4 regions of the Brucella sp. BE17 genome follow, and region 1 is predicted to be linked to each of the others. Evidence: predicted binding sites of a transcription regulator. Region 1 holds the regulator's gene; each other region holds the start of a gene.

Region 1 (7,318 bases):
TTCGGTGCACAAATCGGCCATGAAGACAATCGCCCGTCCCCGCCGCTCGGTCCTGTTCGTTCCCGCCGTTAATGCTCGCGCTCTGGAAAAGACTCTGACGCTTGATGCCGAGTGCATCATCTATGATCTGGAGGATTCGGTTGCGCCCGAGGCAAAAGCATCGGCGCGTGCAGCACTTGAAGCGCATTTTGCCGCGCACCCTTCAGCCAATTTCGAGCGTATCGTGCGGGTCAATGGTGCCGAGACGCCTTGGGGTAAGGAGGATGTTACCATTGCCGCTGGAATCGGTGCTGACGCCATTCTTCTGCCAAAGGTTGAGCGCCCGCAGGATGTGATCGATGCGGCAAACCGGCTCGATCACCATGACGCTGAGCCAGAAATGGCTATATGGGCGATGATCGAGACGGCGCGCGGTATCCTCAATGCCGACGAGATCGCGACGCTTGGCAATCGTTCAGCGGCACGGCTTGCCGCTTTTGTGGTCGGTTCCAACGATCTCGCACAGCAAACGGGCGTGCGTCTTGATGGGGCGCGCACCTATCTGGTGCCGTGGCTAATGCAGATTCTGCTGGCGGCTCGTGCTGGCGGGCTGACTGTGCTTGACGGAGTCTATAATGATTTCCGCAACGAAACAGGTTTTGCGGATGAATGCGCACAAGGAGCCGCGATGGGTTTTGACGGCAAAACGCTCATTCATCCAAACCAGATCGGCGCTGCTAACCGCGCCTTCTCGCCCGATGAGGGAGAGGTTGCGCATGCCCGCGCGGTGGTCGCGGCGTTCGCGCTGGCCGAAAATGCCGATAAGGGCGTGATTTCGCTTGAGGGAAAGATGGTCGAACGGCTGCATCTTTCCATGGCCGAACGCCTGCTTGCCAGAGCGGGCTTCTAGGCCGGATTTAAGAAAGGACAGACCATGAAACTCTATCGCTTTATAACCGGGCCGGACGATTCCGCTTTTTGCCACCGCGTGACGGCAGCGCTTAACAAGGGCTGGCAACTTTATGGCTCGCCAACCTATGCTTTCAACGCGGCAACCGGCGTCATGCAATGCGGACAGCCAGTCGTGAAGGAAGTGGATGGTGTCGATTACACATCTGACATCAAGCTTGGTGAATATTAGAGCACGGAGTAAATCTGGTCTGATCTGAGCTCTCGGTTTGCGTCTCTCTATTCGCCCAGAGCTTCTGATATGTTGTTTGCAATCTGGATCACGGCCTACCGGGGTGTGCATTGCACTTTGGAATGCCGTGTAACGCGGAGATCATGTCCGCGCCAAGGAAATCCATGAAGAGCTCCTGCGTTTCTGGAACACGGTCTTTGCAGACAACTGGCACGCCAATATCAAAACGTCGATTGCCTTGCAGGGCGCATTTTGTTCTGAATTGTTCCCGGCCAGAATTCGCTATAGCGGCCTGTCTCTGGTTCAGCAGATTGGTCCGATCCTGGGCGGCGGCGTTTCACCACTTATCGCGACGACGCTCCCGGCGGAATATTCAGACACTGTCATGCCCACTGTTCTTTACATGGTGCTGATGGCAATTGTCTCAGCCGTCTGTGCGTTCGCGTTACGACCGCCAAAAACAGCCTAACCCTTCCAAAGTACCTTCCGCTGTCATGACGGAAGGTCCCCGGATTAGCCGATCATGAACGTTGCTGCAAACCCGCTCACCGGTGCAACGCGCTTTAATGTCAGTAGCGACGGATCAACCCGATGAGTTTTCCCTGTACGCGAACCCGATCCGGTCCGAAAATACGCGTCTCATAAGCGGGATTGGCAGCTTCAAGAGCAATCGAAGCGCCCTTGCGGCGGAAGCGCTTTAGCGTTGCTTCCTCATCATCGACGAGGGCCACAATAATTTCGCCGGGGCTAGCCGTCTCGCCACGCCGGATGATGACGGTGTCACCGTCAAAAATACCAGCTTCAACCATCGAATCGCCTCGCACTTCAAGCGCGTAATGCTCTCCCGCCCCCAGCATTTCCGGCGGAAGGCTCAGTGAATGTGTCTGGTTCTGGATGGCGGAAATCGGTACGCCTGCCGCGATGCGACCCATAACGGGCACGGAAACGGTGGCAGAAACGGCATCATTGGTGGTGACGGACGCGGGGCGCGCCGCCTGCTGTGCTGCAGGCGCTTTGCCGAGGCTGCCTTCGATGACGCTTGGCGAAAATTTTCTTTGACTGTTCAGCCCCGGCGCGATCGAATCCGGTAGGCGCAGCACTTCCAACGCGCGCGCCCGGTTGGGTAGCCGGCGGATAAAACCGCGTTCTTCAAGTGCTGTAATCAGCCGATGAATGCCCGACTTGGAAGCGAGATCCAACGCTTCCTTCATTTCGTCGAAAGAAGGGGGAATGCCGGTTTCTTTCAGACGCTCATGAATGAACAGCAAAAGTTCATGCTGTTTGCGGGTCAACATTGGCGACACCCTCCGGCCTAGAACAGATAAGAGAAAAACAAAACCAGAACGAACACTATATGTTCCAGTCTTGTTCTGCAATGGTTTTTAAATAATTAATGTTCAGGCGAAGACGGGTATGCTTGGCGAATTATCGCGAAATGATCACAACATGAGGATGCGGCATGGCTCGCCATTGGCAGTCGCAGTTGCGTTTTCGTCCCGGATTAAAAGCGCGTCGGAGTTGACCAGTGCCGAGAGCATGGAAGAATCTTGCAGCGAATAAGGTGTCGCAACAAGCGTGCCGTCGCCTCGTGTTTCGATTGTCGCGCGTACAAAATCGCGGCGATGATCGTTGGCGGCCATTGGCTGTCCAAGAATGGCGGGCCGGATATCGGTGTCCAGGTTTGTACCGCCCAGCTTTGCGACCAGTGGACGCAGAAAGACGAGGCTGCACACGAGGCTGGAAACAGGATTGCCCGGCAGGCCGATCACATGCACGGTTTTGCTTCCGACTATTTTGCGACCATACATCAGCGGCTTGCCTGGGCGCATGGCAATTTTCCAGAAGTCGAGATCTACGCCGCAATTGCGCAAGGCGACATGGATAAAATCGCGGTCGCCAACCGAGGCGCCACCAACTGTCACCAGCACATCGATGCCGCTCTCCAGCGCCTGCGCGATGGCCGCTTCGATTTTTGCAGGATTATCGGGGATGATGCCCAGATCCTGAGACATGCCACCCGCACGGCGAATGATTTCTGCAACGCCGAGACTGTTGGACGCGACGATCTGGTCAGGTCCCGGCGCGGTGCCTGGAGGGACGAGTTCGTCACCTGTGGCGAGAATGGCAATGCGGGGCCTGCGAAAGACATCCAAGGCTGCATTGCCGCTTGCCGCAGCCAGCGACAGCGCTGCTGCATCCAACTCGCGTCCCGCCTCGAGAACCGTTTTGTCCGGCGCAAAATCCAGCCCAGCGCGGCGAATATGGCGACCTTTGTCGATACCCTCCAATATTGTCAGTTGGTCACCTTTACGGTCTGTATGTTCCTGAATGACGATCGTGTCGGCATTGTCGGGCAGGGGGGCGCCAGTAAAGATGCGAACGGCTTCGCCGGGTCGCAAACTGCCGTTAAAGCGTTTTCCGGCAGCGGATTCGCCAATCACTTTCAGAGGCAGCGGATAAGTGATGTCTGCGGGCGCAATCAGCGCATAGCCATCCATTGCCGAGCAATCGAAGGGCGGCTGCATGAGCTGCGCTTGAACCGGGTGGGCAACAATGCGACCGCCGGCTTCGCTCAATGAAACGGTTTCATATCCATCGGTATTGGCTGAATGCAGGATGCGTTGCAATGCTTGCTCAACAGGGAGAAGGGCCATGACGCTTCCTTTCAAATTATTTGCCGGATTTCTGTCAGGCTTTCCAGTCGCCTGATTTGCCGCCGGTCTTTTCCAGAACCCGGATATTGCCTATTTCCATGAGACGGTCCACGGCCTTGGCCATATCATAAATGGTGAGGCAGGTGACAGAAACTGCGGTCAACGCCTCCATCTCTACACCGGTTCGGCCCTTTAGTTTTGCGGTTGCGCGCACGCGAAGGCCGGGCAGGGTATCATCGGGTTCGATCTCGACCGATACCTTGGTCAGCATCAAAGGGTGACAGAGCGGAATAAGATCGGCGGTTTTTTTCGCGGCCATGATTCCAGCCAGACGTGCTGTGCCGATCACATCGCCCTTGGCGGCGTCCCCGGCCAGAATAAGTGCCAGCGTCTCTTTACGCATGCGCACACATCCTTCGGCAACGGCCTGACGCTCCGTCTCATCCTTGGCACCGACATCCACCATATGGGCGGCACCCGTAAGATCAAGATGCGTTAACTCGCGGGTTTTTGACGGCATGATTTCAAGCCTTGCCTGTCAGGAGTTCACGGGTTGCAGTTTCCACGTCGTCCTTACGCATCAGACTTTCGCCGATCAGGAAGGTGCCAATGCCGGACTTTTGTAGCCGCAAGCAATCGTTATGGGTGAAAATACCGCTTTCACCCACCAGGACGCGGTCGTCGTGCACCATCTTCGACAAACGTTCCGAGACAGCGAGATCGACTTCGAAATTGCGCAGATTGCGGTTGTTGACGCCGAGCAGACGCGAGGAAAGTTTTAGCGCGCGTTCCATTTCCTCTTCGTCATGCACTTCGATAAGGGCGTCCATGCCAAGCTCAAATGCGGTCTCTTCCAATGCCTTCGCGAGATCGTCATCGACGCTTGCCATAATGATCAGGATGCAATCGGCCCCCCAGCTACGGGCCTCATAGACCTGATAGGTGTCGAATAGAAAATCCTTGCGCAGTGCCGGTAGAGTGCAAGCCTCACGCGCCTGCGCCAAAAACTCAGGCGCGCCCTGAAAGGAAGGCGCATCGGTCAAAACCGAAAGACAGGCGGCGCCGCCTTTTTCATAGGCTTTCGCAAGCGCAGGGGGGGCGAAATCAGGCCGGATCAGACCCTTCGAAGGGCTGGCTTTCTTGATTTCGGCAATAAGAGCGAACTCTCCGGCGCAGCGCCTTGCTTCCAGCGACTTGAGAAATCCGCGTGGTGCCGACTGATCCGCAATGTGGGCTTTCAGGTCGTCGAGTGTATGGCGCGTCTTGGCGCTCGCTATTTCCTCGCGCTTGTAGACTTCGATCTTGCGCAGAATGTCGGTGGACATGGTGTTTCTTCCCCGTCAGGCTGCTTCATCATTTGAGATGGCAACCACTCTTTGTAGAACGGTCAGTGCGGCACCGCTGTCGATTGCCTGTGCGGCTTTGGCAATGCCCTCTTTGAGGTCATGAGCCTTGCCTGCAATGGCCAGTGCTGCGCCGGAATTTAGCAAAACGATATCGCGATAAGCACCCGCTTCGCCGTCCAGAACAGCGCGCAGTGCCTTGGCATTTAACGCCGCATCGCCACCTTTTAGCTCGTTTGGCGAGGCGCGACGCAGGCCCACCTCTTCCGGCGTGATTTCGAATGTCCGCACTTTGCCGTTTTCAAGCGCTGCAATCTGCGTTGTTCCTGCCGTTGTCATCTCGTCAAGACCATCGCCATATACGACCCACGCCGTTTCGGTGCCGAGTTCACGTAGCACATGAGCCAGTGGCTCAAGCCACTGAGCGGAAAAGACACCGACAAGCTGGCGCTTTACGCTTGCCGGATTGGCCAGTGGTCCGAGCAGATTGAAAATCGTGCGTGTTCCCAGTTCTACGCGCGAGGGCCCGACATGGCGCATCGCGGAATGATGCATGGGGGCAAACATGAAGCCGAGGCCAGCCTCACTAATGCTGCGGCCAATGGTTTGTGCGTCGGCTTCGATATTGACGCCGAGCGCTGCCAGTGTATCTGCGGCACCGGAGCGGGACGACAGTGCACGATTGCCGTGCTTGGCGACAGGGACTCCTGCGCCAGCCACGACAAAAGCCGAACAGGAGGACACATTGTAGGACCCGGACTGATCGCCGCCCGTCCCCACAATATCAATGGCATCGGCGGGGGCTTTGACGGGCAGCATGCGCGAGCGCATGGAAGCCACCGCCCCGGCAATTTCCGCAACCGTTTCGCCGCGCACACGCAAGGCCATTAAAAACCCGCCGATCTGCGACGGTGTTGCCTGACCCGACATCATGACATCGAAAGCCGCCATGGCTTCATCCTGGCTCAGGGCTTCGCCGGTAGCTGCTTTCGCAATAAAGGGTTTCAGATCAGCCATGATAGTTTCCTTTCAGCTGCCCACCATTTACTGCGCAAGGGCTTCGTTGATGACCGCCTGATTGACCTTGACCGGATATTGCTTCTGCAATTCGCCAACCAACTGATCGAGCAAATCGCCGGACAGCGCATTAGCAAGATAATCGCGCTGCTGCTGAGGCACAGCATCGGCGCCGGTTGCAGCCGGTTCGGTTACTTCCGTGACCTTAAACACGATCTGTCCGTCGCCGGAAGGGGCTGCAGCGGTGCCGGTAAAGCCGTTTGGACCGCGGAAAATCTGCGCCGCCGCGGCGCTGCCAATATCGGCATCATTGGTGTTGCGGTTGACACCGTGCTTGGTCTGTTTTTCGAGGCCGACCTCAGACGCAATCGTGTCGAGCGTCGTTCCGCCGTCGAGACGTGTCTTCAACTCTTCCACACGCTGGTTAAGGCGCTTGACAGCCTCCTCGGCCTTCCAGGCAGTTACAAGCTGATCCTTGATCTCATCGAGCGAACGCTCACGGGGGGGGGTAATGCCATCGACCTGATACCAGAGATAACCGTTATTGCCGAGTGTCAGCGCATCATTGTCAAAACCCTGGTCTGCTTGGAACAGGGCGGTGAGAAGCGCTTCGGCATTGGGTACCTCAACAGGATTGCCGGAAGCGTCGTTGCCATCGCTATCGATTGCGTCGACCGTCACTGTCTTAAGGCTGAGGGTTTTTGCGGCCTCTGCCATCGTAGAGCCCTCCGAACGCTGCTGCTCGTAGGAATCGTGAATGCCGGTGATGCTGCTGATCGCGATATTGGTTGCAAGCGTGTTGCGGATTTCGCCTTCGACTTCGCCAAGTGCTTTGGCATGAGCCGGTTCGATTGCGCTCACACGCAGGATCACAGGGCCGAAACTGCCCTTGACCACCGGGCTGACACCGTTTTCAGAAAGCGCAAAAGCTGCATCGGCAATAGCCTCATCGGGAATGGCGCTCTTTTCAAACGTGCCGAGCCGGAGGTCGTTTTCGCTTTTGCCCTGCTCTTTGGCGACTTCGAGGAAATCCGTTCCGGCAGCAATTTTGGCCTGAGCTGCTTGGGCAGCGGTTTCATCGGCGAATGTCAGCTGCTCAATTGTGCGTTTTTCGACGGAACCAAAGCGGGCCTTGTTGTTCTCGTAATAGTCGTTGATCTCGTCCTGCGTGACGGCAGCCGGAT
Region 2 (7,318 bases), on a different replicon from region 1:
CCGTTTAATCGACGGTTGCAGAATAAGACCTGCCGCGAAGCAGCCTCAATGCTGCATACGCGGCCGGTTCTTGCATTAGACGTCTGAGTTGCATGATCGTTTCCTAAGCGGGGTTTGAGCCTTGCGGGATCATGCATAAACCAAGGGGAAAACTGGATGTTCGTGTCCACGGCGTTTGCCCAAACCGCCACTGAATCGCAGCCGGCGCCCGCTGGCGAACATGATGCTGTGCACACCGAGACCGGAATTGCCCGGGAGGCGAAGCAAGATATCGTATTCCCGCCGTTCGATTCCAATCATTATGCCTCGCAGCTTCTGTGGCTTGCCATCACGTTTGGTCTTTTTTATCTGTTTATGGCGCGGGTGGTTCTGCCGCGCATTGGCGGCGTGATCGAAAGCCGTCGTGACCGTATCGCTCAGGATCTCGATCAGGCAGCCCGTCTCAAGCAGGATGCTGACAGCGCCATTATCGCATACGAGCAGGAACTGGCTGAAGCACGCTCCAAGGCCGCTTCAATTGCCGAAGCTGCACGCGAAAAAGGCAAGGCAGAAGCCGACGCTGAACGTGGCGTTGCCGAAGCAGCGCTCGACAAAAAGCTGAAAGAAGCCGAAGAGCGCATTGCGACCATCAAGGCCAAGGCCATGAGCGACGTTGGTGCTATTGCAGAGGAAACCACTGCTGGCATCGTCGAGCAGCTTTTGGGCAGCAAAGCCGATAAGGCCGCTGTTACAGCCGCCGTCAAGGGCGCTAACGCCTGAGGAGAGCACAATGGATTCTACATTCTGGGCTCTCGTTGGCCTCATCATATTTCTCGCACTTCTCGCCTATCTGAAGGTTCCGGCAATGATTGGCAAGTCGCTCGACGAGCGCGCTGACAATATCAAGAAGGAACTGGAAGAAGCCCGTACACTGCGCGAAGAAGCGCAGCAGTTGCTGGCGGAATATCATCGCAAGCGCAAGGAAGCCGAGAAGGAAGCTGGCGACATCGTCGCTGCTGCCGAACGCGAAGCCAAGGCGCTGCTTGAAGACGCCAAGCGTGCGACTGACGAGTATGTCGAGCGTCGCAACAAATTGGCTGAGCAGAAAATCGCAACCGCTGAAGTGGATGCGGTCAATGCGGTGCGCAGCTCCGCAGTTGATCTGGCAATTGCAGCTGCCAGCAAGATCGTTGCCGATAAGGTCGATCCTGCTGTGGCAGGCAAGCTGTTCAAGGATGCACTTACACAGGTGAAGTCCAACCTGAACTGAGCTTGTTCTCATTCGATTTGCAGACGCCGCCCCAAAAGGGCGGCGTTTTTGTTTGGCGAAAAGGAAAAGTGTCAGCCGCGCTTTGTTCAGTCTTTTCAGGGCGATCAGCCCGCGTGAAAGCGGCCCTTGATGGGTGAAAATGTGTAGCGGTGAATGCCGGGAATAGGGCCGTCTGCCTCGATGGCCGCGCGGTGTTTTGCCGTGCCGTAACCGGCATGGAGTTCAAGCCCGTAGCTGTCATGCACTTGGCCAGCCCGGATCATCATGCGGTCACGCGTCACCTTGGCGAGGATGGATGCGGCGGCAATTGACACTGAGCGCTGATCGCCCTTCACAAGTGCCGAGCCGGGGCAGGCAAGGTCTGGTGGCACATCGCGACCGTCAATCAGTGCATGGCAGGGCGTAAACGTCAGGCCCTTACAAGCAAGCCGCATGGCTTCGAGTGCCGCCTTGCGGATATCTGTTGCATCGATTCTGCGTGCACTGACGCTGGCAATCGACACACAAATGGCCTTGGCGAGCACGATTTCGTAAAGTGTCTCACGTTTTGCTGCATTGAGGCGTTTGGAATCATCCAACCTCTGCGGCAGATCATTGGCGTTAAGCACAACGGCTGCGGCGACCACCGGTCCTGCCAGAGGGCCGCGACCGGCTTCATCGATACCGACAACATGTTTGAGGCCACGCGATAAAAGCCGTGTTTCTTCCGAAAAATCGGGAAGCAGCGGCATGTCGAAAAGAGAGAGAGAATCAGAAGCGATGCGTTTCATGGAGCGGCGATGCTCGCATTGCTTCTGATTCTCCGCAAGACCCTGCCAAGAGGATGGGGTGCGAAAGCAGGGCCTCTTCGCCTGCTCAGGGGATACAGGCGGTAAACTGTTAAAAGTGGTTTCGTAGGACGGGCAAAGCCGTTTGTGCAGCAACGCGTTCGGATAAGAACTGTTTTCGTGGCCTAAGGTTCCACCCTTTTCGGGATGCTTTCTAAAACAGGGAAAGCTGCTTGCCGCCTTTCTCAACCGGCGTGAAAAGATCGGTGCGCAGGCGTTTGCGCTGCGTGTTGATGCCCAGCTTACGCGCGGCGATTTCGAAGCGGCGACCGATCTGCCAGGCATAAGGCCCGGTGCCGCGCATGCGCTTGCCCCATTCGGCATCATAATCCTTGCCATCGCGCATGGAGCGTACCAGCGACATGACGTGGCGATAACGATCGGGATAATTGCGCAGTAGCCAGTCCTTGAACAAGGGTGCCACTTCCAGCGGCAGGCGAAGTAGTACATAGCCTGCTTCACGCGCGCCTTGCGCGTATGCTGCATCCAGAATGCGCTCGATCTCGTGATCGTTGATGCCAGGAATGACCGGTCCCATCATGACATTAGCCGGAATGCCAGCATCGTTGAGTTTGCGGATTGCCTGAAGCCGCAGCGTTGGCGTGGAGGCGCGTGGCTCCATGGTTCGCGCCAGATTGGCGTCGAGCGTCGTTACCGACAAAGCGACCTTGGCCAGCCCCTTCTCGGCCATGCGGCTTAGAATATCGATGTCACGCACCACAAGCGCCGATTTGGTAACGATGCCGACCGGATGATTGGCCGCTTCCAGTACTTCGAGAATCTCGCGCATGATGCGCCATTTCTTCTCGATAGGCTGGTAGGGATCGGTATTTGTGCCGATGGCAATGGTTTTTGCCTGATAGCCGGGCTTGGCCAATTCGCGTTCCAAAAGACGTGCCGCATCGGGTTTGGCAAACAGCCTCGCTTCGAAATCAAGCCCCGCCGAAAGCCCCATATAGCTGTGGCTGGGTCGCGCAAAGCAATAGATGCAGCCATGCTCGCAGCCGCGATAGGGATTGATGGAACGGTCGAAGCTGATGTCAGGCGACTCGTTGCGTGTGATGATGGTGCGCGGTTTTTCCACCTGCACATCGGTCTTGAAGGCAGGTAGATCTTCAAGCGTTGCCCAGCCGTCGTCAAACGCTTCGCGTGCCACCGGCTCGAAGCGTCCAGCCGGATTAATGCCCGCGCCACGCCCATGCCGCCGCCCGTGATCAATGCGCAGGCCCGTCTCGCCGATCAACGCATTGGCATGATCGGCACGACCCGCGCCAAAGGCAGCCCGGTCAGCCCGAGCAATGATATCCGCCTGCTGAATAATTGCCATTGTCGCTTCCCTGCGCAACTTGCGATTATAGTCTTGTTTTAAACGTATGGTGCCCGGATGCGGTTCCGTCCGGTCGGCTTGGTCCAGGTATTTCGATGAATCTATTCCTAGCCTAAAAATCAGAACAAAACAAGAACATTTTTGTATCGTGCTTTGCCGGGCGCGTTTTATGCGCTATGCGTGGCGGATGCTCACCGTGGTCATTCCAACGCTCAATTCCGAAAAGCCGCTGGCGCACACGCTAGCCTTCCTCGTGCCTGCGGTGGTGGAAGGTCTGCTGCGCCGCGTGGTGGTAGTCGATGGCGGGTCCGGCGATGATACGCGCCTTGTCGCGGAAGGGGCGGGCTGCACGCTTTATCGCAGCGCCGAGATTATGGTAGCCCTTCGAGAGATAAGGACACCATGGGTTTTGCTACTGTGCCCTGGCGCGACCCTTGAACCGGGCTGGGAAGAGCCAGTGCGCGATTATATACGGGAGCACACGGGTGCTGCACGATTTTCAAGGCCTGAGGATCAAGGGCTGTTAAAGAAACTCTTTGGATCGGTCGCAACACTCGATGCCGGGCTTCTGGTGCGGCTTGATGCGCTGCACCCGTTTATTGAGGCAGGTGTGTCTTTCGATGCTCTGCCGTCCAAACTCAAACCGGTGGTTTTGCCGGTTGCGCTACTGGGTTAGAGCGCGTTTGCATCACGAACCACCCGGGATGCCGCGCATGAATGGCTGTGGCAGCACGGGCGGCTTTTTCATCATCGGCGAAAATGCCGAAACACGTCGCCCCGGAACCCGACATCTGTGCGTAAAGCGCATTGTTTTCACGCAACAGCTCCATATTAAGCGCAATTTGTGGCGCAAGCGAAAGTGCTGCGGGCAGAAGATCGTTGCGGGTCGATGCAAGCCATTGGCACAATGTCGCCGTATCGGTTGCGGGTACGGATGCGAGCGGGGCATTATCGCGGTTTTTGAGCGCACTGAATACTGAAGGTGTCGATAAAGCTGTGCCGTCATTGACAAGCAGCAGTGGCAGCGATGGCAGATGAACCGGCGCGAGTACATCGCCGATGCCGCGCACGGCGAGTGATGTGTCAAAAGCCGTTCCATGCAGGCACATGGGCAGGTCGGCACCGAGTGTTAGACCGATCTGTGCGAGCGTATTGATACCCACCTCAAGCTGCCAGAACTCTGCCAGCGCCAAAAGCGTTGCCGCAGCATCGCTCGATCCGCCGCCAATGCCGGAGGCGATCGGAAGGTTCTTTTCAAGATGGATCGCAACAGGCGGCAGTTCACGCCCGAAATTCGCACGCAAGACATCACGGGCTTTGAGCACCAGATTTGTGGTGTCGAGCGGAATGGTTCTGGCAAAAGCGCCGCTGACAGTGAAGCTGTCATTTTCGGACGCTTTAATGGTGATATGGTCGCCATGGGCTGCAAACACCACCATCATGTCAAGCAGATGATAGCCGTCGTCACGGCGACCCGTCACATGCAGCGCCAGATTGATCTTGGCGGGCGCTAGGCGGCTGACGGGTTTATTCTTCAGGGATGCGGCAAACATGCGAGGGGCGGGCTAGTCGTTTTTAACGCGGTATTCGCCCGTCTTTGGGTCCTGCACCAGGGTGCCATTTGCGCGGTTCTGCGCTTCCTTTTCCGCCTGGCGTACGCGCTGCGTAACACGTGTGGCCTCGCGCTTGAACGAGCGGTAGCCGTACCACGCAGCAGCAATGATCAGCAGCAGGAAGATGATCTGTGGCATGGCTGTAATCCTCAGACTCTCGTAATGGCGAAATAACCGCCTCTTATAATTATGGCACTATATCATGGATTAACAAAGGAACTCAAAGCCCGTAGCGACCCCAGAGTGCTTTTTCTTCGGCAACCGATAAAAGCCCGTCGCCAAGATGCGCTGCGATGGCGGCCGGATCAGCGCTCAATCCAATGCCAATTCCCGGTGCCTTGCGTCCAAGCAGACCGCGCTTGGGCTCGATCAGCTTGAGCTTGACCTTGTCGCCATAGGACTTGCGTAGAAAACTGCGCATGTCGCCAAGCGCGTCGATGAGGCCGAGTTCCTTTGCCTTTATGCCGGTCCAGAACAGGCCGGTAAAAAGATCGGCATCATCTGCAAGCTTTGCGCCGCGCCGCGCCTTTACCATGTCGATAAAAGTCTGGTGGATTTCCAGTTGCAGCGATTTGAGACGTTCAACATCTTCCAACTTTTCCGGCTGAAACGGATCAAGCGTGGCTTTGTTTTCGCCAGCCGTGTAGACGCGGCGCTCGACGCCAATCTTTTTGAGCAGTCCGGTAAAGCCGAACGAGGAAGACACCACGCCAATGGAGCCGACAATGGATGAGGGATCGGCAATGATTTCGTCGCCTGCAACCGCAATCATATAGCCACCCGATGCTGCGACATCCTCGGCAAAGACATAGACTTTCTTCTGCTTTTCGTCAGCCAGATCGCGAATGCGGCGATAGATCAGCCGCGATTGCACCGGCGAGCCGCCGGGCGAGTTGATCGAGATTGCCACAGCGGGCGCTTCGTTGTCAGCAAAGGCCTTTTCCAGAACTGCTGCCGCGCTTTCCAGCGAGAGTGTTGGGCGCAGCGACGAGCCGCCGGGCATGATCGTTCCATGCAGGCGCACAACGGGGATTTCGATTTCTTTTGAACGAAAACGGCGGGGAATAAAGCGCGTCAAAAGGCCAGCCACATGTAACTCCTGTCAATCAATTGAGCGCTATGTAGGAAGTTATGGGCGCGACATAAAGAAAGGCCAGTGATTTTTCTTATCAAGGGCGCGGTTTTGCGAGAATGCGCAGCAATATATAACCACAGATCGCGGAAAGAACAGACCCTGCCAGAACGCCGATCTTGGTTTCCGCCAGCATGAGTTCGGATGGAAAAGACAGTAGGCCGATGAAAATACTCATCGTGAAGCCAATACCGCACAGGATCGCTGTGCCATAAAGCTGGCCCCAACTGGCACCCATCGGTTTCTGCGCAATGCCCGTTTTGATCGCCAGCCACGCCGCACCAAAGACGCCAAACTGCTTGCCGACAAACAGACCGAGCAAAATGCCGAGCGTTAATGTGTCGGTGAGTACCGAAGGACTGAGACCGGAAAAGGAAATGCCCGCATTGGCGAAGCCGAACAGCGGCACAATGATGAACGCAACAGGCTTCGACAGCGCGTGTTCGAGACTATGCAAGGGCGAGCTCATATCGTCCGGTCTTGCCTTGGCCGGTTTGAGCGGGACCATGAGGGCAGTAACGACACCTGCAACGGTTGCATGCACACCGGAATTGAACACGAAAAACCACAGCGCCGCACCGCCGATGAGATAGGGCCATAATTTTGCAACGCCTAAACGGTTGAGCGCAAAAAGAAGAGCCGCCGCGGCAAAGGCTGCTCCAAGATAGGGGAACGCGATTTCCGCTGTATAAAAAATCGCGATAATCACGACCGCTGCCAGATCATCGAGGATGGCTAACGTTGCCAGAAACACTTTCAGACTTGATGGCACACGCGAGCCGAGAAGTGAAATAACGCCGAGCGCAAACGCGATGTCAGTGGCCGAGGGTACCGCCCAGCCGCGCAGTTTGTCCGCATCGTTATGGTTGAAGGCGACAAAGATCAGCGCTGGTACGATCACGCCGCCCGCAGCCGCAATGCCCGGAAGCACTCGGTTGGGCCAGCTTGCAAGCTGGCCGTCGAGAAATTCACGCTTGATCTCAAGCCCCACCAGCAGGAAGAAGATCGCCATTAGCGCATCATTGATCCAGTGCGAGACGCTGAGCGGACCGATGTAGAGATGCAGCGCCTCGAAATAAATCTTTGCCAAGGGTGAATTGGCGACGATGAGCGCCAGTGCCGCAGCCCCCATCAGCACGATGCCGCCTGCGGATTCGCTGTCGAGAAAAC
Region 3 (7,318 bases), on a different replicon from region 1:
TTCTCAACAGAATCGATAAAGTCTCTTTATAAAGGAAGACTGCGCAAAACGCCAATTTCAAGACGCTTTCGCCGGGTTAAATACATCATCTGGATCAACACCTTACAAGATATTCACATAAACATTGCGCATCTATCTTGTGACACCGTGCGCTTTGCATCGACCATTGGGCTCATATCGTTTAGTGTCAGGCAATTGAATGAGCATGTAATTCAATTCAAAGGGGCAAGACGAGCATGGGGTACTACGATACGGTTTTTAGCGCCTTCGTGACCCTGCTTGTCACCATCGATCCTCCGGGTCTGGCACCGCTGTTTCTGGCGCTGACGCCGGGCATGGATCGCAATCATCGCGCTCAGGTCGCCTTGCGCGCATCCATTATCAGTCTGGCCGTCATGGTGCTATTTGCCGTTGCCGGAGCGCAGATTCTTGGCATGTTCGGCATTTCAATCGGCGCTTTTCGTGTGGCGGGTGGTCTTTTGCTGTTCTGGATCGCTTTCGAGATGATTTTCGAGAAGCGAACCGAGCGCAAGGAAAAGAGCGCTGAAGTGGCGATCACCAAGGATCATATCCGTAATATCGCAGCCTTCCCGCTCGCCATCCCGTTAATTGCCGGACCGGGAGCGATTTCGGCCATCGTGCTAACGTCGAATTCCTTTCAGGGCCTGGGACCGCGTCTCATGCTGATCGTCGTTATCTTTGTGTGTCTGTTGATCACCTATCTCGTGCTCAGGCTTGCGGAACGCGTTGACCGGTTTCTCGGCGAAACCGGTCGTTCCATCCTGACGCGGCTTCTGGGTGTCATTCTGGCGGCGCTCGCAGTGCAGTTCGTGGCGGATGGTGTGAAGACGCTGGTCGCGTCCTAAACTGTCGGGAGCGCCTTCTTTCCAATCATGGCTTTGCGCCGCGATGAATGTAGATCAATTATTTTTAGATTATAATTAAGTTCAAAAAATCTCATTAATATGTTGTTTTAGTTATCTTTATTAAGATATTTACAAAATCTGTTATTGATGTTTCAACGTCTTCGGAGTTGTCGAGTGTGACGACATTATCTGCCTGATCATCAAATCGGACTTCACGCAAAAGACGCTGTTCGATCTGCTCACGGGTTTCGCGACCACGTGCGGCCAGTCGCTTGGCAAGAACCTCTTGCCGAGCCGTGATCAAAACGACGGCATGCGATGGGTAAAGCCTGCGCACATCAGCGAGAACCCGGCGTGATATATTGGCGATAACAACTTTACCGTTTTCGATTTGCACATCAAGGGACTTGGGCAGGCCATAATGCAATCCATGTGCTTGCCAGTCGAGAGCAAAGGCATCCTCGCCTTGTGCCTTGATAAATCCCGCTTCATCAAGACTGTCATGGTCCTCCGTGCCGGGCATTTGCGGGCGTGTAATGACGCGGCGCACGAAATGAAATCGTACATCATCTGCAAGTTCTGCGCGTGCGGCATCCATCAGCGTATCTTTTCCAGCACCACTGGGGCCGACAACGACAACAAAACAGCCTTTTAGATGGATAGGTTTATCCTGCATCACAACACCCGCTCCACTTCACGCCAAACACCGCGCACGACAGGAATAGTACCGATCAAACGCATGCGCACCAGATCGCAACGCTTTCCCACGGCAATTTTGCCGCAATCTTGCATGCAGACCGCAGAATCGTATCTGGCAAGGCGCGACAAAGATTCAGTATTCCATGATTCTATGACGCGTTTTCGTCCGACCAAATGCCATATACGAAATGAGTGAATATCACTCAGTTGAAAACCGTATTTTCATTATCAACAATGAATGCATATTCAGGAAAATAATGCCCAAATTGACAAAAACCCCGCCGTAGGCGGGGTTCCAGTCAGCACACATATACAAAGTTATGTCGCACACTTCTCGTGCTTTGACGCCAAAGTCGAATTCGATTTTTATAAAGCACGCTGCGTAAACTCTATCGTTGAGACGCGATCTTTGTGCGCTCGAGTGGGCGTGGCGCACCCTATAGGAAATTAGAACGGAATTTCGTCGTCGAGATCGCGGGAGAAGTTTCCGCCACCTGATGAGGATGAAGGCGAAGATGACGGACCCGACGAGCCAAAATCGCCGCTGCCGCCGCCGGAATAATCGGACATCTGGTTGCGATTGTTACCGCCGCCGAACGAACGTCCCTGATCGCCGCTGTCGCCACGGCTGTCGAGCATCTGCAATTCGCCACGGAATTTCTGCAACACGATTTCCGTCGTGTAACGATCATTGCCGTTCTGGTCCTGCCATTTGCGGGTCTGAAGCGCACCCTCGATGTAAACCTTGGCACCCTTCTTCAGATATTGCTCAGCTACCTTGGCCAGATTTTCGTTGAAAATGACCACGCTATGCCACTCGGTACGCTCCTTGCGCTCCCCGGACTGGCGGTCGCGCCAGCTTTCCGATGTCGCGATACGCAGATTGGCAACTGAATCACCTGAATTCAGACGACGAATTTCCGGATCGGCACCAAGATTGCCGACCAGAATAACCTTGTTGACGCTACCAGCCATCGAAAACTTACTCCGGATCTCACATATCGCCCTGTCTCTAACCATTGGTCCAATAAAGGGCGTTTCAAAAATGGACGGACACAAATCTCCGCCATCTAAAGCTCAGTATCTCACCTTACAGGAATGAAGCCAAAAACGCTCAACATGCATGGATGAATTTCATAAATGTCCACAGACGATTTATGTTCGCGTTTTGTTCGAAGCGCAAGCATAAATAAACTTAAATACGCAATTCCATACGAAATGATCGTTTTTCTGCATTCAATAGCCGATGCTGCGCGAAAAGTCAGTCGATTTAGATAAAAGTCAACTCACAGGGAAAAGCCCCGCCGCTCACTGTTTATCTGGCGCGCAGGGCTTAATTTGGAGCTAAGCTCGTATGTTGGCAATAATTCGCCGACACATCTCCCGGAATAAATCGGCGTACCGTCCGCTTCATTCCGCGCATGTTCAGATTTTCAGCAATCGAAGCTTTCACCAACGCCGCGTTATTCCTGACGAAATAGAACGAACGAGATTGCATCCGATTGTGCTTTCATTTTCATGAAAGCCAGACAGTGTGGTCAGGTGGACTCATGCTCCTTGCCTCCTACCGGGTTTTATCGCGTTACTTGGACCTCTTGTCGATATCGCGCCTTCCGTTTGCGACACCTCTCCAAATCCAGCGACAACAGCAGTCTGCGCCTGTCAGGATCCTTAGTCAACGCTCTTGCGTTCACATTTCTTATCGCCTATCAGAAGGCTGGTTGTTCGACCTTTGTTCTAATGCTAGAACAACAAAAAATTCGGATGGCAAAACCTTCTTTCCCAAAGGATTTGCACCATATGAGGGACTGACAGGAGAATTTTCTCCCATAGACGGCTTCCCAGGACATCAAGGCAGGCAGGACGCGAAATGAGCGATCTGAAATTCATTTCCATACGTGGCGCACGCGAGCATAATCTCAAGAATGTCGATCTCGATCTTCCGCGTGACAAGCTGATCGTCATGACAGGGCTTTCCGGTTCAGGGAAATCGTCGCTTGCCTTTGATACGATCTACGCCGAAGGCCAGCGCCGTTATGTGGAGAGCCTTTCGGCCTATGCGCGCCAGTTTCTCGAAATGATGCAGAAGCCGGACGTCGACCAGATCGACGGTCTGTCACCAGCCATTTCCATTGAACAGAAGACCACAAGCCGCAACCCGCGCTCGACGGTCGGAACCGTAACCGAAATCTACGATTATATGCGCCTGCTTTTTGCGCGTGTGGGCGTGCCCTACTCGCCCGCTACGGGACTGCCGATTGAAAGCCAAACAGTCAGCCAGATGGTCGACCGCGTGATAGCGCTTGAAGAAGGCACGCGGCTTTATATCCTCGCACCCATCGTGCGCGGGCGTAAGGGCGAATATAAAAAGGAACTTGCCGAGCTTCAGAAAAAGGGCTTTCAGCGTGTCAAGGTGGATGGCACTTTCTATGAGATTGCCGACGCTCCGGCACTCGACAAAAAATACAAGCACGACATCGATGTGGTTGTGGATCGCGTCGTGGTGCGTGCCGATCTCGCATCGCGCCTCGCCGACAGTCTCGAAACCTGTTTGAGGCTTGCGGACGGGTTGGCGATCGCAGAATTTGCCGACAAACCTTTGCCCGTGAAAGAAACCGCAGAAGGCGGTGCGGCCAACAAATCCGCCAATGAGACGCATGAACGCGTTCTTTTTTCAGAAAAGTTCGCCTGTCCCGTTTCAGGCTTTACCATTCCCGAAATCGAACCGCGTCTGTTTTCGTTCAACAATCCGTTCGGTGCTTGCCCAACCTGCGATGGTCTGGGAACCCAACAGGCCATAGACCCGCATTTGATCGTACCCGATGAAAATGCGACGCTGAAAGATGGAGCCATAGCGCCTTGGGCGCGATCCTCTTCTCCCTATTACAGCCAGACGCTGGAAGCGCTCGGCAAGGCCTATAGCTTTAAGACTGGCAGCCGCTGGGCCGATCTCTCGAACGAAGCACAGCAAGCCATTCTTTACGGCACCAAGGGTCGTGAAATCTCCTTCCAGTATGATGACGGCTTGCGCTCCTATCAGACGACCAAGACTTTCGAGGGCGTTATTCCCAATCTCGAACGCCGCTGGAAAGAGACAGATTCAGCATGGTCGCGCGAGGAAATCGAGCGTTTCATGTCGTCATCGCCCTGCCCTGCCTGTAATGGATATCGCCTTAAGCCGGAATCCCTGGCGGTCAAGATCGGCATGAAACATATTGGCGAAGTCACCGCCATGTCGATCCGCAATGCCGATCAATGGTTTCGCGACATCGATAGCAGTTTCAACGAAAAGCAACGCGAGATCGCAGCCCGTATCTTGAAGGAAATTCGCGAACGCCTGCAATTCCTCAATGATGTCGGGCTCGATTATCTCACACTGGCGCGGAATTCCGGTACGCTGTCGGGTGGGGAAAGCCAACGTATTCGTCTTGCCTCACAAATCGGTTCAGGCCTCACAGGCGTGCTCTATGTGCTCGATGAGCCATCCATTGGCCTACATCAGCGCGACAATGCCCGCCTGCTCGATACACTGCGCCATCTGCGTGATCTCGGCAACACGGTGATCGTGGTCGAACATGACGAAGATGCCATTTTGACCGCCGATTATGTGGTCGATATCGGTCCGGCGGCGGGCGTGCATGGCGGACGGGTTATTGCCGAAGGCACGCCTGACGCTATCATGTCCAACACCAATTCACTGACCGGCAAATATTTGTCCGGCGTGATGGAAGTAGTCGTCCCGTCTGAGCGCCGCAAGATTTCCAAGACAAAGCGTGTCCGGGTGGTTGGCGCACGCGGTAACAATCTAAAAAACGTCTCCGCAGATATTCCTCTCGGCACATTTACGGCGGTGACGGGTGTTTCCGGTGGCGGCAAATCGACTTTCCTGATTGAAACCTTGTTCAAGGCGGCCTCGCGCCGTATTATGGGCTCGCGCGAGCATCCGTCCGAGCATGATCGCATCGAGGGACTAGAATACCTCGACAAGGTCATCGATATCGATCAGTCGCCGATCGGACGTACGCCGCGCTCCAATCCCGCCACTTACACAGGCGCCTTCACACCCATCCGAGACTGGTTTTCTGGCCTGCCGGAAGCTAAGGCGCGTGGTTATCAGCCCGGGCGCTTCTCCTTCAATGTGAAGGGCGGGCGCTGCGAGGCCTGTCAGGGCGATGGTGTCATCAAAATCGAGATGCACTTTTTGCCGGATGTCTATGTCACCTGCGATGTCTGCCATGGCAAGCGTTACAACCGCGAAACGCTTGATGTGCTGTTTAAGGGCAAATCGATTGCCGATGTGCTGGATATGACGGTCGAGGAAGGCGCTGAGTTCTTTTCCGCAGTCCCTGCGGTCCGTGATAAGCTCGAAACACTGGTGAAAGTCGGGCTTGGCTATATCAAGGTTGGCCAGCAGGCGACAACGCTTTCCGGTGGTGAGGCACAGCGCGTGAAACTTGCCAAGGAATTGTCACGCAAAGCGACCGGACGCACGCTTTATATTCTCGACGAACCCACCACGGGGCTGCATTTCCATGACGTAGCAAAACTGCTCGAAGTGCTGCATGAACTGGTCGAGCAAGGCAACACGGTGGTGGTGATCGAGCATAATCTCGAAGTCATCAAGACGGCGGACTGGGTGATCGATCTTGGTCCTGAAGGCGGTGATGGCGGCGGCGAGATTGTTGCAGTCGGACGCCCGGAGGATATCGTCACCGAGCAGCGCTCTTATACCGGGCAGTTTCTCAAGGAATTGCTGGAACGTCGACCGGTGCGCAAGACAGAAGCAGCGGAATAGCATTGCATTCAAAAAGTCGTATTCCAGACGTGAAAAAGCCCGGACAAGCCGGGCTTTAAAACGGTTACTCGGTAAACCGAGATAACCGGTATGCATCTGTCATCGGGCCAAATCAGCTGTTGACCGCTTCTTTCAGGCCTTTGCCAGCCGAGAATTTCGGCACATTGCGGGCCGGAATAGCGACTTCATTGCCCGTCGAAGGATTACGACCAGTCGAAGCTGCACGGTGAGAAACCGAGAAAACACCGAAGCCCGGAAGACGAACTTCTTCGCCAGCCTTGAGTGCGCCGGTCACAGCGGCGAGCACAGCGTCAACAGCCGCACCAGCATCAGCCTTCGTCAAACCGCCCTTTTCCGCAACTGCGGCAACCAATTCGTTCTTGTTCATTGGTATTTCCTTTCTGTGTCTACCGGAACGGATAACGCGACCGGATTGATCGGAGTTTATTCGAAAAGTTGGACAAACCAAGCCTGTCAACTGTAAAAAACCCCGGAAAACCGGGGTTAAACACAGAAATGCCGAGCAAAGAGCCCGGCATTTTGATTGTAGATCGTCTGAAGAGCGTGTCAGTGTGCTGTTGCGGCCCCTGCGTCATCATCAACCGAAGTGGTGGAAGGCGCTGTTTCGGGCTCCGTCCACTCAATCGGTTCGGGTTCACGAACCAATGCATGTTTGAGAACTTCGCCCACACGCGAAACCGGAACGATCTCAAGCCCGTTCTTCACGTTGTCCGGAATATCCGCCAGATCCTTGGCGTTTTCTTCCGGGATCAGAACCTTCTTGATACCGCCACGAAGTGCCGCAAGAAGCTTTTCCTTGAGGCCCCCAATTGGCAGAACCCGGCCACGCAAGGTGACTTCACCCGTCATGGCGATATCCTTGCGCACCGGAATGCCGGTCAGAACCGAGACAATGGCAGTAACCATTGCGATACCGGCCGAAGGGCCATCCTTCGGT
Region 4 (7,318 bases), 120 kb from region 1:
CACAAGGCCTGTCCCTGGCGGAGCCGTTTATCCCGTCGCATCTCTTTATGATCCGTCGCTCGAAGTGGAACGGATTTCCCGCAATCCAAAACCGCAGATTTTCATCATTTCAGATCCCCGCGACAGCGTAATTTCCCTTCAATCCCAGATACGATATTTGAAAAAACTCCAAATGGAGGGATTGGCACCCAGGCATATTTTCGCTCATGCAGAAGCGCCCAGGCACCATAATCTTGGTGCTCATGGTCGAAAAGCTGCAGCTCTTTTGGCAAAAGGGACAGATGAGATTACAATCAGGAAATCGCTGATCGATATGGATATGCTCGTGCTTGAGGGTGCGAGCAGAGTTGAGCCTTTCAAGGGTGCAGACCGGTCGCCGGTGAACGCGACGCGTCGGGTGGACGTGGCGGATGTGAGATAAGAAGGAAACGGTGGCCGAGAAAAGTGAGGTCGAATATCCGTTTTTTTCGAAATGGAGCAAGGGCGTCCAAGATAAAAAATCTTTAAATATGGCAAGCGCGTAACACTCAACAAGAGGGTTATGATTGAACCATATGCGGCGATGGCTGGAAAGAGTAGGTTCACAAGTTTTGATGCGTTGTCTTTTCTTATGTTTATGGGGGCTTTGGGCTGTTGCTTTTGCAACTTCATCTACACAGGCCGCATCCTGTATCGAGCAGAAAAGCCGTGCATTGAACAGGCTTGAGAGAGTCCATGTTTACAAAGGCATCCGTGTTTTCTGGACCGAACTACCACCGCGATCCGGCGCTGATCATCGTCTGCCCAAGCAATCTGCTGTCGACCTTAATCATAGTGGCATACCGGATTTGATTGAGAATATTGCAATTCAGGCCGATGCCGCGCGACGCGCTTATATTGCGGCTGGCTTTCCCGATCCTCTTGATGCGCCAAGATATCAAGGTGTTGAGTTCATCGACATCAACATTTTGAAGATGAAGTATAATGGGCTTGCGTATGACGCTGCGCTTGTCTATCCGGATGCACCAGAGCGCGGATTGGCTTGTACGCTTAGAATTGACATCTCTAACCAACTTGAAACCGGCTTGCGCGGACCTGTGGACAAACGCGTACAACCTGTCTTCACGAAGCACTGGTTCGTTGTCGGCCACGAGATGTTTCATCTGTTTCAATATGGGCTTACGCAATTCAAGCGTTCATGGATCAATGAGCCCACGGCTAAGTGGGCCGAATACGCCCTCCGAAGAGGCGGTCTCTATGAAAATAAATTGCCGCACTATTCGCTCCCAAGTTCATCGCGCGAGCTGAAATCGGATTTGATCGAGGCCCCGACGAGAAATACTGCTAATTTGTTCTGGAGCGCGCTTATCAAAAGTTGCAGAAATCCCTTTGCTTCACACATTTTGCCAAAAAGTATGCTTGAGGAAACGTATACTGATGGTCAACTCATCTTCAAGGATGGTCTTTGGGACGGGGTAGGGTTTATTCTGGCCGTTTATCAGGCGTTGCAGGATGAAGATATAATGCTTTCATCTGTTCATAGCTTGAACCCTTCCGATTGGCCTGAGCGATATCAAATCTCCCCTGAGCATGACGAGCGCTTGGTGAAAGTAATAAAAGACGTTGTTCGTAATTGCGGCGTAAATAGCGATGAAGTTAATTTATTCTTAGATGTAAAATAATCGTCTCGCTGCCATTTCGGCCCGTCTCCCTTCTGCTTACCATCACTAAGAATGCCAATGATGATGCGAGCATATGCGGGAAACTTTGCAACAATAGGGTGATGTCGCCTGTTTTATTTTCACGGGTCGTGTGCCCGAAAACACATCGGCCCATCACCTGCTTTCAGAGTAAAAAGCCCGTTGCCTGCCTTGGAATTTGCATCCGCGTAAGTTCAATTGCATGGTGTAGACATGCCTTCTAAGCGCTCACATTTTTGTATCGGCATTTGTTGATTAGAGCATAATCCGACCGGAGTGAAACGAGGATCGATAAGATTATGCTTACAATAAAAGACGTTGGAGCGCGGATCTGATTCAATCAGATCGAAACGCACTCTAACGGAAAGCCGAAGGGATGTTGCATGCGCTTTACCAAGAAACGGGCTTGTTGACGAACAAACCATGAACATGTACGCTGCCGCCTATGGTGAAAAAGAGCCTTCAAGACAAATTGGCCATCCTCTCGGATGCGGCAAAATACGATGCTTCCTGCGCCTCCAGTGGAGGCGAGAAGCGTGACGCCCGCAAGGGCGGAGTTGGATCGTCGGGAGGGACGGGCATTTGCCATGCCTATACCCCGGATGGGCGCTGCATCAGTCTGCTGAAAATTCTTATGACCAATTTCTGCATCTTCGATTGCGCTTATTGTATCAATCGGGTCAGCTCGAATGTGGAACGGGCGCGCTTTTCGGTTGAGGAGGTCGTATCGCTTACGCTCGAGTTCTATCGACGCAACTATATCGAAGGACTGTTTCTGTCTTCGGGGATTATTCGCTCACCCGACCAGACCATGGGCGACATGGTGCGTATCGCACGGACATTGCGGCAAGACCACGGCTTTCGCGGCTATATTCATTTGAAGACCATTCCTGATGCCAGTCCTGACCTGATCCGCGAGGCGGGGCTGTGGGCTGACCGACTATCGATCAATGTCGAGTTGCCGGAGGATGCGAGCGTTCGTAAATTTGCCCCGGAGAAGCGGCCCGAGACAATCCGCGGCGCGATGGCGCAGGTGCGTCTGGAGGGCGAGGCGGCAAAGGATAAAAGCCATACCGGTCGTAATCCGCGTCGGTTCGCGCCTGCTGGGCAAAGCACGCAGATGATTATCGGCGCGGATGGCGCAAACGACGTGACTATCCTTGAAATGTCGACACGGCTTTATACGGGTTACAAGCTTCGTCGGGTTTATTATTCTGCTTTCTCCCCGATCCCAGACGCCTCTTCAGCTTTGCCTCTCATTCGACCGCCGCTTCTGCGTGAACATCGCCTATATCAGGCAGATTGGCTTCTGCGTTTTTATGGTTTCACCGCAGAGGAGATAGCCACCGGTACGAAGACCGGGCATCTCGATCTGGAACTGGACCCGAAACTCGCCTGGGCCTTGCAGCATCGCGGGCTTTTTCCTCTGGATGTGAATCGTGCAAGCCGGGAACTGCTGCTGCGCGTTCCCGGTTTCGGTACACGCACAGTGCATCGTATCATTGTTGCCCGTCGCAACCACAGCTTGCGATACGAAGATTTGGTGCGAATGGGAGGCAACGTGAACAAAGCGCGTCCCTTTATCGTCGTGCAGGGCTGGTCGCCGGGACGACTCATCGATAATGCCGATTTGCGCGCTCGGTTTGCGCCTCCTTCCGAACAATTGCGGCTGTTATGATCTATGCCGTCGATCTACCAGAGCGCGATACCTTTGATGCCTGGCGGGCAATGGCGCGGATTGCCATATCGCATGGTATTGAGCCTGCCGATATAGATTGGAGAGCAGGGGATGGATTGTTCGAGAGGGCGGCTTTACCTACCACACCTGGCGAGCATCAGATCCGTGTGCCGAAGGCGTTTCTGCAACTTGCGCGCTCGGTCATCTGGCATTCAAAGCCGGAACGATTTGCACTGCTTTATCAGGCATTGTGGCGGCTTGATAGAAGCGTAGGGGAGCCTTTGAGCCAGGCCGATCCCCTTGGGCGTCGGTTGCATCTGATGGCAAAATCGGTTGGTCGTGATATTCATAAGATGCATGCTTTCGTACGCTTTCGCGAATTGCCAGAGAGCGGACGACGTCGGCGTTTCGCAGCCTGGTTTGAGCCGGAACACAACATTGTCGAACCCGCCAGCTCTTTTTTCGCAAAGCGTTTTACCGATATGGATTGGGCGATTGCCACGCCACGGCTTACCGCTCGTTTTGAAGATGGCAGACTTAGCTTTCACCCCGGTAGTGCTCGTCCGGATGTGCCGAGCGATGCCACAGAGACGCTTTGGGCTACTTATTTTACCAACATATTCAATCCGGCACGGGTAAAGTTGAATGCAATGCGTTCGGAAATGCCCAAGAAATACTGGAAAAACCTGCCCGAGACACGCTTGATCCCGGACATGCTCCGCGATGCCGAGGCGCGGGTGGAGCGAATGCGCGCGGCCCAAGAGACGTTACCCAGATCGGGTTCAGCGGCAATTTCGACGCGTTACAGGGCGACCATGCCGCAGATACCCGAACATTCCCAGACGCTGGCTGAGGCGCAAGCAGCTGCTGTGCATTGCCGCCGATGCGGGCTTTGCCAAGCTGCGACCCAAACGGTTTGGGGGGAAGGTTCGCAAAACGCTGATCTCATGTTTGTAGGAGAGCAGCCGGGTGATCGCGAGGATTTGGAAGGCCGCCCCTTCGTTGGTCCCGCAGGACGTCTTTTGCGCGACGCCATGGTTACGGCAGAAGTCGAAGCCAAACGGGTCTGGATGACAAATGCAGTCAAGCATTTCAAGTTCACGCCGCGCGGTAAACGCCGCCTGCACCAAAATCCTGATCGGGACGAAATTATACAGTGCCGCTGGTGGCTTGGGTTAGAGCTGGCTTTTATTCGCCCGCGCATGGTAGTGGCGTTAGGAGCTTCTGCGGCCTTCGCTCTAACCAATAACGCTGCTCCAATGACTTCACGGCGCGGTCAGGTGGAAACAGGTGTGCATGGTGGGCCGGTGCTGGTTTCCTGGCATCCCTCCTATATCTTGCGGTTAACTGACAGCGTCGCGAGCGAACGAGCAAGGTATGAATTGATCTCGGATATGAGCAAAGCGGCCCGGATGGGCGTATCTGCCTGACCCTAAACATATCGAAGGTCAGAAAAGATCGATAAAAGGCAGTCGTCTGCGCATTTGGTGTGCCGAACCTTTGGTCGCTTTGGCTATAGCCGCTCCGATGTCAGCACTGGCCGTGATCCCCTGCACGAAGGGACGATCATGCATGAGATAGGGCAGTGCGCCGAACGCAATCTTGCCACGCGCCACTTCAGGCGCCTGTAAAGTATAGTCATCTCCGACATCGGGAATATCATCGCCGCAGGACAGGAGTTGTTGCCGCAAGGTGGGGAACGGCAGATCCTTGGTCTTAAGCGGCTTCTGACCGCGCGCATCGATGAAGACGTCAAAAGTCCATTTGTCACCGCCCATGGTGATGTCAGTGTGGTTATACTTGATGTCCATTTCATAGTCGCAACCCAATTCCAGCAAGTCTATCAGGCCGGCTTTGCGCAGCGCCAACAGTCTGCGAATTGATTGCGAAGGAATGGCGGCGTAGTTGTCCACGAACACCTTGCACAAGCCGCCATTGAACCGTTCGCGATCCTGTTCGTTGAGATGAGGGACAATTTCATGGATCGCCTCATGCAGGCGAAGGATTGCATAGCGCCAGGGAATGGTGTGCTTGTCGCGCTTGTTACGCTCAACTTCTTTTAGATTGTACTGCGCCCAGTGGAATGCATCATGCTTCTGCCGGTCAGAAAAATAGGCGGTGGCGAAGCTGTCGGCATTGAGTGTTGAGAGCGATATGCGCTTGCTCCAGGCTGGATCGGCTTCGCCGATTTCACCAGCGATCAGAGCAAATATCCTGTCAAGCAATCCCGATGAGCCTGCCTGGACCTCCTGCTCGATTGCCTGTTCTGTCGCAATCTTCAATGGCTGATATGGGATCGGGCAATAAAAATCTGCCTCCGGTAGAATGCCTGAGCGTGACATCAATGTGATCGTCAGTCCGTCGTTTTGTGGCGCAAGATCGAAGCGCAGCGTCTCGTCATCTTCTTCGATGAATGAGCCATGTTGTGCAACGACTGCCATGGCTGCATCAATCGCGCTGAGCGATGTGCCCATAATGCCCACCCTCGATGGCGGTATCCTGGTGTCGATCAATCCCGACCACGGGCTGGGAAAATAGGTGCGGCTCGCTTTATCTTCTTCGGGCCAGACATGACCCGTTGCAATGACCGCGAGATCGAAGAGTTTTAAAACAGGCTCGCCATCTGCCCAGAGCTTCACGCCCTTAACGGTGGCTTCGAGGTTGGTGACCTCACAAGATTCATGTACCGCAATGTCAAACCCGTTATTCCGGGCAATGTCGACAAGCGCCAGAAACTGATCGCGGAAATATTCGCCCAGCAAAATCCGTGGCAGGAACTGTCGTTCGTGGAGCGTGGTTTTGTCGACGCCGTATCGGGCCAAACGTTGCTCTTTCTGGTCGCGCAGCCAGTCCAGATAGGTTGCAGTGAGTGGCGGTATCTCTATGCTGGCGATGTTGGCCAGCATCATGCGGCTGTTCTCGTCATCATTATAGGGCATGCCAATGCCGGCTTGTTTCGCCTGTTCATAAATCGAAATCGAGATTGGCTCATTAGCTTTAATCAGCGAGAAAAAAGTGTAAATACCAGTGGGGCCGGCACCGACAATGGCAACAGTCTTCATGGATAATCATCCACCTACTTTGAGGTTTCGGTTATAACGCGAAACGGCCCGGTTCAGGCCGCAGCGCTTCCAGTTCAGCGATGCGTAGAGCGGCGTCTTTCTCAAGTGAGAGCGTCATCTCACGTATAATCGTTTCGGCGAGGACAAACAGCGCCGCCGATGAATCCCAGGCAGATGGCACCGCAGTTCGGCCAGCCAGAACATGTCGTGCCACCCGGGCAATAGGTGAAAGCCATTGATCGGTGATGAGAACGATGTCGACGCCACGCCCTCGCGCTTTTTCCGCTAATTGTAGCAGACTATCCTGATAACGTCGAATATCGAAAACCACTAAGACGTCGCGCTTTCCCATATCCAGAAGACGGTCACGCCAGACGCTTTCTTGCCCATTCAGATGAAAGGTGTTGGGACGTATGATGGCTATGTGTGCCGCCATGTACTGGGCGATCGGGTCGGTAAAACGCCCCCCGATCAGATAGACATTGCCTTTGGCGTGACTGAGTGCAGCAACAGCTTGTTTAAGCTGCTTTTGCCCCAAATGCCTGAAGCTTTCCCGGATGTTAACGAGAGTATGCTCCACTGCCGGATAGGCTTGATCCCGACCCCTGTCGGCTCGCTCATTGCGATGATGAGGAGATTGCAGCTGGGCTGCCAGCTCTTCCTGCAAGCGGGCCTGAAAGTCCGGATAGCTCTGAAAACCCAGACGGTTCACGAAACGCAGTATCGTCGGCGAACTGACGCCGACTTGCGCGGAGAATTCCGCGACCGTTTTCAAACCTAGAATAGGATAGTTGGCGATCAATGTCTGCGCAGCACTGCGTTCACCCGCAGGCATACTGTCGATCCGTTCATTGATCAACTCTGCAATCGTGGCGTTCATTTGCGAAGTATTTCCAGTC

What was found. The regulator LexA, encoded in region 1, represses DNA repair genes until DNA is damaged. The targets are predictions, from matches to a motif close to TGTTCNNNNTGTGTTCNG.
Region 2: AAIB41_RS00635 (PA0069 family radical SAM protein) is a predicted target of LexA. The motif match lies at 3,524-3,541, and genes of this name have one in related genera.
Region 3: AAIB41_RS03395 (single-stranded DNA-binding protein) is a predicted target of LexA. The motif match lies at 2,724-2,741, and genes of this name have one in related genera.
Region 4: AAIB41_RS13240 (putative DNA modification/repair radical SAM protein) is a predicted target of LexA. The motif match lies at 2,092-2,109, and genes of this name have one in related genera.

What each region holds. Positions count from the first base shown of each region.
Region 1 is NZ_CP154468.1:279,826-287,143, forward strand. It holds gene AAIB41_RS12765 (CoA ester lyase) at 20-889, shown strand; gene AAIB41_RS12770 (DUF1737 domain-containing protein) at 914-1,120, shown strand; gene lexA (transcriptional repressor LexA) at 1,690-2,415, opposite strand; gene glp (gephyrin-like molybdotransferase Glp) at 2,560-3,774, opposite strand; gene moaC (cyclic pyranopterin monophosphate synthase MoaC) at 3,809-4,294, opposite strand; gene trpC (indole-3-glycerol phosphate synthase TrpC) at 4,299-5,099, opposite strand; gene trpD (anthranilate phosphoribosyltransferase) at 5,115-6,134, opposite strand; gene AAIB41_RS12800 (peptidyl-prolyl cis-trans isomerase) at 6,162-7,318, opposite strand, start outside.
Region 2 is NZ_CP154467.1:130,100-137,417, forward strand. It holds gene AAIB41_RS00615 (F0F1 ATP synthase subunit C) at 1-8, shown strand, start outside; gene AAIB41_RS00620 (F0F1 ATP synthase subunit B) at 157-759, shown strand; gene AAIB41_RS00625 (F0F1 ATP synthase subunit B) at 770-1,249, shown strand; gene AAIB41_RS00630 (ribonuclease HII) at 1,354-2,019, opposite strand; gene AAIB41_RS00635 (PA0069 family radical SAM protein) at 2,231-3,403, opposite strand; gene AAIB41_RS00640 (glycosyltransferase family 2 protein) at 3,591-4,079, shown strand; gene AAIB41_RS00645 (4-(cytidine 5'-diphospho)-2-C-methyl-D-erythritol kinase) at 4,042-4,956, opposite strand; gene AAIB41_RS00650 (hypothetical protein) at 4,969-5,154, opposite strand; gene AAIB41_RS00655 (S49 family peptidase) at 5,237-6,106, opposite strand; gene nhaA (Na+/H+ antiporter NhaA) at 6,186-7,318, opposite strand, start outside.
Region 3 is NZ_CP154467.1:695,086-702,403, reverse strand. It holds gene AAIB41_RS03405 (MarC family protein) at 237-866, shown strand; gene phnN (phosphonate metabolism protein/1,5-bisphosphokinase (PRPP-forming) PhnN) at 961-1,542, opposite strand; gene AAIB41_RS03395 (single-stranded DNA-binding protein) at 2,013-2,540, opposite strand; partial or broken gene AAIB41_RS03390 (hypothetical protein) at 3,116-3,377, shown strand; gene uvrA (excinuclease ABC subunit UvrA) at 3,436-6,360, shown strand; gene AAIB41_RS03380 (HU family DNA-binding protein) at 6,473-6,748, opposite strand; gene lon (endopeptidase La) at 6,928-7,318, opposite strand, start outside.
Region 4 is NZ_CP154468.1:398,066-405,383, forward strand. It holds gene AAIB41_RS13230 (alpha/beta fold hydrolase) at 1-421, shown strand, start outside; gene AAIB41_RS13235 (hypothetical protein) at 555-1,661, shown strand; gene AAIB41_RS13240 (putative DNA modification/repair radical SAM protein) at 2,128-3,357, shown strand; gene AAIB41_RS13245 (UdgX family uracil-DNA binding protein) at 3,354-4,787, shown strand; gene AAIB41_RS13250 (FAD-NAD(P)-binding protein) at 4,806-6,419, opposite strand; gene AAIB41_RS13255 (MurR/RpiR family transcriptional regulator) at 6,451-7,299, opposite strand.